DNA from 2 places in the Aeromonas sp. 25-AL00135 genome. Region 2 is predicted to be linked to the other one. Evidence: riboswitches for the same ligand, from Rfam matches in the RefSeq annotation. Region 2 holds a riboswitch; the other holds the start of a gene.
What was found. A riboswitch is a leader RNA that binds a small molecule or an ion and turns the genes downstream of it on or off. The one in region 2 is predicted to bind cyclic di-GMP.

Region 1 (4,502 bases), on a different contig from region 2:
AGGCCGAGTCCCAGAGCACCACCGCCTGAGGAGGTGTCCGGTTTGGTGGCATCGCTCTCCAGTCTCAGGTCGACGATGATGGGGTCATGGTCGGAGGCACTGAAGGGGTTGTCAGACTTGAGCAATGTGCCGGTGTACTGGCTGCCGTATTCGAACAGGGAGCTCTCGAAGGAGTTGATGTGCCAGTCGGCGACACCAGCCACCTTGCTGGCCAGCGCCGGGTTGGCGAGGGCGTAGTCCAGGGTGCCCAGCTCCCCGTCGTAGCTGTAGGAGATGGCTTTCTCCTTGTTGAATTTGACGTTGAGATCGATCAGGCCGTAGCTGCGAGTCACTTCGCGACCGAGCTGTTCATAGGACTGCTCACCGATAAAAGTGTGGGAGGCCGATACGATCTTCCGCTCGCTGGTGGCCGGGTTGTAGTCGGTCAGTACCCGGATTGGATCTTCCTTGGCGTAGGAGTTGAAGTCGCCAACCAGCAGCACCTGGCCCGGCAGTTTGCTGACCGCTTCACCCAGCACCTTGGCCGCGCTCACGCGGAACTCGGTACACTTGCCCTGCAGGTCGGCCGGTTCTGTCTTGCCATCGCCATTTTCGTAGCAGCCTGACCCCTTGGATTTGAGGTGGTTGACCACCAGCGTCAGCGGCTCCTTGCTCTTGGCGAGGGTGAAGGTCTGAACCAGAGAATCGCGCTGACCAGCTGTCTTGGCTACACCACCAGTGGTGTAGCGCTGCTCCGGCAGCTTGATGACGCTGGCATCTCCGCTGGGGGTGAGCAGGGCAGGGCGGTAGATCATCGCCACCATGATGGCGTCGCCGCCGAAGAACTTGCCATCGGTAAGTGCAGTGACCGGCAGACGCACATAGGCGTAGTGTTTGCTCGCATCCTTCTGCTGTTCGTTGAGGCGGGTCACCAGATTGTGGAGGGCCGAGTTATCCTCGAAGCCGTTGTTCTCCATCTCCATCAGGCCGAGCAGATCGGCATCCATTGCGGTAATGGCATTGACGATCTTGGTGCGCTGCTTCTCGAACTCGGGCTGGCTCTTGGCTCCCCGGTTGCAACCTTTGGCGTTGTCGGCATCCGCCTGATCCTTGCACAGGATATTGAGTGCACCGCCAATGCTGGAGTGGCTGGTGAAGTAGTTGAGCACGTTGAAGCTGCCGATCCGCAGATCGCTGCCAGCGAGGCGAGCCGGCGCGTCTTGACGATCCTCTTCAGGGCTGCGCAGCAGAGCACCGGCAGTCAGGGTGACATTGCTCGGTACTACCAGACGGAAGGCATCTTTGTTATAGACGATTACCCCCTCCAGCCCGGTCAGTTGATCACCGATGCGCAGATATCCCTGATCGGCATCCCAGCTCGGGAACCAGGGCAGTACGCCATCCGGTACTTTGTTGTTATCGGACTCTACCACCAGACGGTTGCTGCCATTTTTGGTGGCCAGTGCGACAGCGTCCGCACTGTTGGCAACATGAAGTTGGGTCGGTTTGATCAGCGGGGTTTTGTGGGCCAACTCTACGTTGTTGCGATAGACCTTGTAGTCGAAGCCGTAGTTGCGGGTCAGGTGCAGGTCACTGCTGCTGTCAAGACGTACCCGCATCCCTTCGTGGCGATTGAGCGCTTGCGCCAGCGTCTCCCCTTCATTGACCTGCAGTACGCTGGTCGGCACATTCAGCCCTTGTGCGGTGACTTGCAAGTGGGCTTTTTTGGTGGCCTTGTCGACTAACGGGGTCAGCTGGGTGCCGCCGTAAAATTCTTGCACCTGTGCTTCCAGACAGACTTCGCTCCCCGGTTTGACGTCTTTATATTTGGTCGCGAAGTCCTTGTCGTTCAGATAGACAAAGATGCCATCAGAGGTGGCCGCATTGCCATCGCCCACCGGGTCGGTCAGATAGAAACCCTTGGTCAGGCTTTGGCCCAGCGTCGTCACGATACCGCGAACGTTGAAGGTGCCCGTGCTGATTTTACCGGTCACATTGCCGTTCTTGTCGGTCACGGTCTGGGTGGCCAGCGCGCTGGCGGAGCCTGTGCCCTGAATGGTCGGGATGGGGGTGAGTTGAGCCGGATCGGACGGGCAGACAAATGCCGCATGGGCGCCTGAGGATGCAAGTGCCAGCCCCACGGCCAGCGACAGCAGGGTACGAGTACCTTTCATAGGTGTTCCTTTTTTATTTTTGCCAGTGATTCCATAGCCTTGGCTCGTTGACCAAGGGCGCGCATTGTCACATTTCTGGCATGTCATACCAGTGAGCCAACGCACATTAAATGAATCTGGGAAGGTGTGGGAAAGCGTTTTTATGATCCCAATAACGATATGATTTTTTTGATAATTCAATCAATTTTAACCCTGTGATCATGACGCTTTCGTGGCAGGGGATAATTCTCTTTGAGAATAAAGATTGAGGGGATCTTGTCGCCTTCCTATACTGGGTTCGTTCCTCACGGAACCCAGGTAAAGGGCAAACCGGCAGTGATGCCGGGGCGCAATGCTTCCGGTCTCGATCGTGGATCCAGATAGCGGGGTTTCCCTGGGTGAGGGGTGGTTTTTGTGGCAGGTCCATTGCCAGTTGTCTGCGCCCATCATGCAGGTTGCGATTGTTCTTTGCCTTGGTGACCAAGCCAAGACAAAACAAGGAAGATAACAATATGCAACAGCTTTTCAGACCCAGCAGGCTTGCCATGCTGGTCGCCCTTGCGGCTGCGCCCGCCTGGGCTCAGGCCGCTTATCCCGCCTATAAATCCGGTACTGCCTACAAGGCTGGCGATATCGTCAGCAACGTCGGTGCCCTCTACGAGTGCAAAGAATTTCCCTATTCAGGCTGGTGCGGGGCATCCCCCTATCACTATGAGCCGGGGGTAGGTGTGGTTTGGGCAGATGCCTGGAAGCCCTATGGTGGCGAGGTGCCCCCTCCTGCACTCGGCGTAGCCGTCAGCTCGCCAGCTGCTGGTGCCAGTTTCAACGAAGGAGCCAGCGTGGCGCTGGCGGTGAGCCTGAGCGGCCCGGTAACGGCCTTGGCCCGGGTGGAATATCTTGTCGACGGCAAGCTGGTTGCCACGGCAAGCGCCTCGCCCTGGAGTGCCAGCTGGAGCGCCGCCGGAGTGGGGGGGCATACCCTCAAAGCTCGCGCGCTGGATAAAGATGGCAAGGTGCTGAGCGAAGCGGATTCGAGCTTCAACGTCGCCGCCGTGGTGGCGCCAGAGGCGCCCAAGGCGAGCATCAGCAGCCCGGCCAATGGCGCCAAGGTGACGCTGGGTCGCAGTGTGGCGGTGAGTGGCAACGTTACCGATGCCAACAACGATGTGGCCAAAGTCGAGCTCTATGTCGACGGCAAGAAGGTGGGCGAAGATACCACTGCCCCCTGGCAGGTGAACTGGACACCGGATGCCAAAGGCAGTGCTGCCCTCAAGCTGGTGGCCACTGACAAGACCAACCTGAGCGGCGAGTCGGCGGCGGTGACCGTCAATGTCGAGGAGGCCGCGCTGCCGCCCACCGGTGGCAACCTCTCTTGTGACATTCGCCAGATCTATCGCCCGGATGGTTACGAGTGCATGGGGGATGACCATGCCCGCCGGGTCATCGGCTACTTCACCTCCTGGCGCACCGGCAAGAACGGCCTGCCCGCCTATCTGGTGAGCGACATCCCCTGGAACAAGATCACCCACATCAACTACGCCTTCGCGGCGGTGGATGAGCAGAGCCACACCATCAAGGTGGACGATGCAGCCACCAAGATGACCTGGGATGGCGTGCCGGGTGCCGAGATGGATCCTGAATTCGCCTACAAGGGCCACTTCAACCTGCTGTCGAAGTACAAGAAGCAGTATCCGGACGTGAAGACCCTCATCTCGGTCGGGGGCTGGGCCGATACCCGCGGTTTCTACACTGCCACTACCAAGGGTGACTGCTCGGTCAATACTGCCGGTATCAACACCCTGGCTGACTCGGCGGTGAGCTTTATCCGCCAGTACGGTTTTGACGGGGTCGATATCGACTACGAATACCCCACCTCGATGAAGGATGCGGGCAATCCCAACGACTTCCCGCTCTCCAACCAGTGCCGGGCCAAGCTGTTTGCCAACTACGAGGTGCTGATGAAGACCTTGCGGGCGCGGCTCGACAACGCCGGTAACGAAGATGGCCGCAAGTATATGCTGACCATCGCCTCACCGGCCTCGGCCTATCTGCTGCGCGGGATGGAGAACTTCCAGGTCACCCGGTACCTCGACTACGTCAACCTGATGACCTATGACTTCCACGGTGCCTGGAACCACTTTGTCGGTCACAACGCGGCCCTGTTCGACAACAATGCCGACCCCGAGCTCTCCCACTGGGGCGTCTATACCCAGACCCAGTTTGGCGGTATCGGTTACCTCAACGCGGCCTGGTCTGCCCACTACTTCCGCGGTGCGCTGGCGGCTGGCAAGATCAACGTTGGCGTGCCCTATTACACCCGCGGTTGGCAGGGGGTGAGCGGTGGCAGTCATGGGTTGGGTGGCAAGGCAG
Region 2 (4,502 bases):
TACTGCCCCTTGGCCTTGACCGAGCGATCGTTGTCATAGGTGATGAGATCGCCGGTCGACGCCTTGAACAGGTAGGGAGCCTCGGCCACCTCGTCGTAGCTCTTCTCCCAGCCACTGCCCATGCGGTTGTTGACGATGTCGCGGTAATCCACCACCCCGTCCTCCCAGGTGCCTTTCACCTTGCCGGTCGCCTTGCCGGTGAAGGGGTTGTTGCCCTGATAACCGCTCACGCCAGTCCAGCCACGGCCATACATGGCGGCACCAACCACCAGCTTGCCCGGCTCAACCCCCTGCGCCAGCAGCTGATTGACCGCCTTGTCGGTGGTGTACTTGGTATCGGGATCCCAGCTCGCCGCATAAAGGTTGGTCTGGTGGCCCAGCTCGGTGTTGCTCCAGGCACCGTTGTAGTCGTAGGTCATCATGAAGATGTGGTCCATGTAGGGCTGGGCCGCCTTGTAGTCCACATCCTGGATCTTGTCGCCCCCCGCCCCGATGGCCGAGGTGAGCTCATACTGGCGACCGGTCTCGGCCTCCAGCTCGTCGAGCATGGCCCGCAGCTCCTTCATCAGGGCCACATAGGTGGCACCATCACTCGGGCTGCCCAGTTTCGGGTTGGCGCCCTGTCCGCCCGGGTACTCCCAGTCGATATCCACACCGTCGAAGAACTTCCAGGTCTGCAGGAACTCTTTCACCGAGCCGACAAACACATCGCGCTTGGTTTTATCACCGAGGAAGTAGAAGGGGTCGGAGAGGGTCCAGCCGCCGACCGAGGGGAGGATCTTGAGATTCGGATAGGCCTGCTTGAGCGCCATCAGGGCGCCAAAGTTGCCCTTGTAGGGCTCGTCATGAGCAGTGAGGTTGCCTTGCGGCATCTGGATGGCGGCCCATGGATCGTGCATCGCCACCTTGAAGTCGGCGCGACCGGCACACGCCCGCTGCAGCGCCTGGAAGCTCCCTTCGATCTCCTTGAGGCTGTCGTTGAGGCCATCCCCGCCGCAGATGGGGGTGAAACCATAGAGGATATGGGTCAGGTTCTGGGCCGGGATCTTGTCCACCGTAAACTTGCGGCCATAGACTCCCCACTCCACATAGTAAGTCCCCACCACCTTGCCGGACTTGTTGGCGTAGGGCTTGTTGTTCTCCTGCAGCGGCGCCTTGAGTGGCGCCAGATGGCTGCCGTCGGTATCGGCAACCACGATCTCCTTGGCATCAGAGAGGGTACAGCCATCGGCGTTGCACAGCGCCACCTGCATCTGGTAGCGCCCCCCTTTCTTCACCTTGAATTTGGCGCTGCCCGCTGCGGCCGAGGGGCCGGACCACACCTCCTGACCATTTAGCAGTACCTTGGCACTCTGGCCCAGATCGCCGCTCCAGAGGTTCCAGTTCACCTCCACATCGGCGGCATCCTTTACCCTGACCAGATTGTTGTAGGCAGTGGCCGCCTGATCGACTTCAACGATGGAAAACTTGGTGGGACCCCATCCGATGGTGGGCTTGCCGGGCGCCGCAGCATAAGCGGACGAGGCGCAGCACAGACCGACCGCAAGGGCCAGCATGGTAGGCTTTGGACTTAGCATTTTTATATTTCCCTATTTCGTTATGTTGGCAACGAAAAGGGCTACGCCCTGACAGGTAACGCAGACGGCAGTGCGGCCTCTTGGCAAAGGTGCACAACAACCTGTGGTGGCCCCGCTATCTCAAGTACGGCTCATCCCTGGACCGGAAGCTTTGCGTCCCGATCTTGCGATCGGTTTGCCCTTCGGTTACTTCATTTGCGATGCAAAAAATCGCATCCCGACTATAGAGTGAGCCAATCCGGTCTGCCACTGTCGGCGTTCACCGACAGTGGCAAGCCAAAAGAGTAACTGGCAGCCATTACGCAGGAAGATGAAGAGATCTTCGCCAATAAACCTCTGTTTTCGGCATTCATCCATGACCACGGGTCACAGGATCATTGCGCGGTTTTGTGAGCCGGTTCACGGCTAGCCGCCCCGGCTGCGGCTAGCGCATCAGCAGGCTGTTCATCAGGGCCCGCAGTTTGAGTGGTTTGACCGGCTTGCTGATGTAGCCATACCCCCGCTCGCGGATCTGCGCCTGCAACTCGCTCTTGCGATCGGCACTGATGATGATGCCTCCCAGCTCGTCGCCACACACCCGCTGCAGGGCAGCGAGCGCCTCCAACCCGGTCTTGCCGTCGTCGAGGTGGTAGTCAGAGAGCACCAGTCTCGGCACAAACCCTTGTGCCACCAGCTCCTCGGCTTCGGCCAGATCGACGGCACAGCGCACCTCGCAGCCCCAACGGCCAAGCAGGGTGCTCATGGCGGTCAGAATGTCCCGCTCGTTGTCGATACAGAGCACGGCTACACCTTCCAGCTGGCTGTCACGCACCACCGGCGCCGCCAGCTGATGGGCCGTGACCGGCCGGGTCGCCAGATTGAGGGTCACCGCAAAGACCGATCCCTTGCCCGGCCAACTCTGCAAAGTGAGCTGATGACCGAGCACCAGCGAGATGCCACGGGCGATGGCGAGCCCCAGACCCAGCCCCTGCTCCTTGGCGGTGCGGGAGTGATCGAGGCGGGAGAACTCGTCAAAAATAGCCTCCTGCTTGTCCTGCGGGATGCCGGGGCCGTTGTCCCATACCTCGATGCGGATCTTGTCCCCCATCCGGCGGCAACCAAGTAGCACCCGGCCGCCCGGGTTGTAGCGAAACGCATTGGTCAGGAAGTTCTGCAGCACCCGGCGCAGCAGGCGCACATCGCTGTGCACCGCCAGCTTGCTCTCCACCACCGAGAAGTGGATCCCCCCCGCCTGCGCCAGCACCCCGAACTCCGCCTTCAGGTTGTCGAACAGCTCGTGCAGGGCGAAGTCGAGTTTCTTGGCTTTGAACTTGCCCGCCTCAAGGCGCGAGATATCGAGCAGATCGCTGATGAGATCCTCGGTCGCCCCCAGCGCATCGTCGATATGACGGGCGATGCGGGCAGGCTCCTCTTCTGCCGGCAGCATCTCCAGCAGGGAGGAGGTAAACAGCTTGGCCGCGTTGAGGGGCTGGGTCAGATCGTGGCTGACCGCCGCCAGAAAACGGCTCTTGGATTGATTGGCCCGCTCCACCTGCTGGTTGACCAGCAGCAGCTGGCGGTTGAGTTCGGAGAGCTCGCGGGTACGCTCGGCGACCCGCGCCTCCAGATGCTCGTTGGCTTCACGCAGCACCCGTTCGGCATCACGAAACGGCGTGATGTCGGTAAAGGTCATGACGAAACCACCGGCCGGCATGGGATTGCCCTGCATCTCGATCACCCGCCCGTCCGGACGCTCCCGCGCCGAGATATGGGCAATGCCGCGCTTCATAAAGGCGACCCGCCGCGCCACATGATCCTCGATATCACCGGGACCACAGAGCCCCTGCTGGGCGTTGTAGCGAATGATCTCCTCGATGGGGCGCCCTGCCTGAATAAGCCCCGGCGGATAGTGGAACAGCTCGATGTAGCGGCGGTTCCAGGCCACCAGCCGAAGCTCCCTGTCCACCACCGAGATCCCCTGCCCGATATGCTCGATCGCCCCCTGCAGCAGGCCGCGGTTGAAGCGAAACACGTCGGAGGCCTCATCGACTATGGTGGCGATCTCCTCGAGCTGCATGTTGCGCCCCTGCAGGGCAGAGGCGAGCACCAGCCGCGCCGACGAAGTGCCAAACACCCCCGCCAGCAGCCGCTCAGTGTGGGCAATCAGCTCGGCCGAGGCCTGCATCTGTGGCGCCAGGGTGCCGCCCCGCTCACCGGCGAAACGACCAAAGGCGCGTTTGACCCGGCTTGAACCGACAAAGCGGGCCGCCAGCATCTCCAGCTCCTTGACCGAGACCCGCGCCTGATAGAGGGCAGCGGTATCGCGACTCGGCTTGCCGACAAAGTTGGCCGCCTGCAGCCGCTCGCTCACCGCAGGGCGCGACAGCAGCGAGCCCGCCACATAACCGAGCAGGTTGAATAGCAGGCTCAGGAAGATACACCAGGCTCCGAGACTCAGCTCGCGAAATGCGGGCCAGTCCGGCGGCGCCAGCAGTTCGGCCAGCGGAGAACCGGCCAACAGCCCGCTCTCCACCAGCAGGGTGACGAACCAGAGGCTCACCCCGAGGCTCAACCCAAGATAGACCCCCTTGCGATTGCCGTGACGCCAGTAGAGACCGAGCAGCAGGGCCGGCGCAAACTGGGCCACCGCGCCAAAGGAGAGGTAACCGATGCGCGACAAGCTGGTGAGATCGCCGAGCCAGAGGTAGAGCCCCCAGGCCGCCAGCAAGATCAGCAGGATGGCGCCACGGCGCACCTGCAACAGCAGCCGTACCAGCCGCTCGTCACGGCCCTGCCGCCAGAAGCGGCGCAGCAGCACCGGCAGCACCAGATCATTGCTCACCATGATCGCCAGTGCGATGGTGCAGACGATCACCATACCGGTAGCCGCCGAGGTGCCACCGAGAAACGCCAGCATCGCCATGCCATCGAAACCGAGAGCCATCG

Region 1: linked by a shared signal. The riboswitch ahead of ACW5XC_RS00010 (glycosyl hydrolase family 18 protein) and the one ahead of ACW5XC_RS19660 (glycosyl hydrolase family 18 protein) in region 2 are both predicted to bind cyclic di-GMP.

What each region holds. Positions count from the first base shown of each region.
Region 1 covers NZ_JBSTYQ010000001.1:246-4,747, forward strand. The annotation lists gene ACW5XC_RS00005 (ExeM/NucH family extracellular endonuclease) at 1-2,153, opposite strand, end outside; cyclic di-GMP riboswitch class I at 2,447-2,529, shown strand; gene ACW5XC_RS00010 (glycosyl hydrolase family 18 protein) at 2,645-4,502, shown strand, end outside.
Region 2 covers NZ_JBSTYQ010000029.1:10,735-15,236, reverse strand. The annotation lists gene ACW5XC_RS19660 (glycosyl hydrolase family 18 protein) at 1-1,577, opposite strand, end outside; cyclic di-GMP riboswitch class I at 1,680-1,767, opposite strand; gene ACW5XC_RS19655 (hybrid sensor histidine kinase/response regulator) at 2,002-4,502, opposite strand, start outside.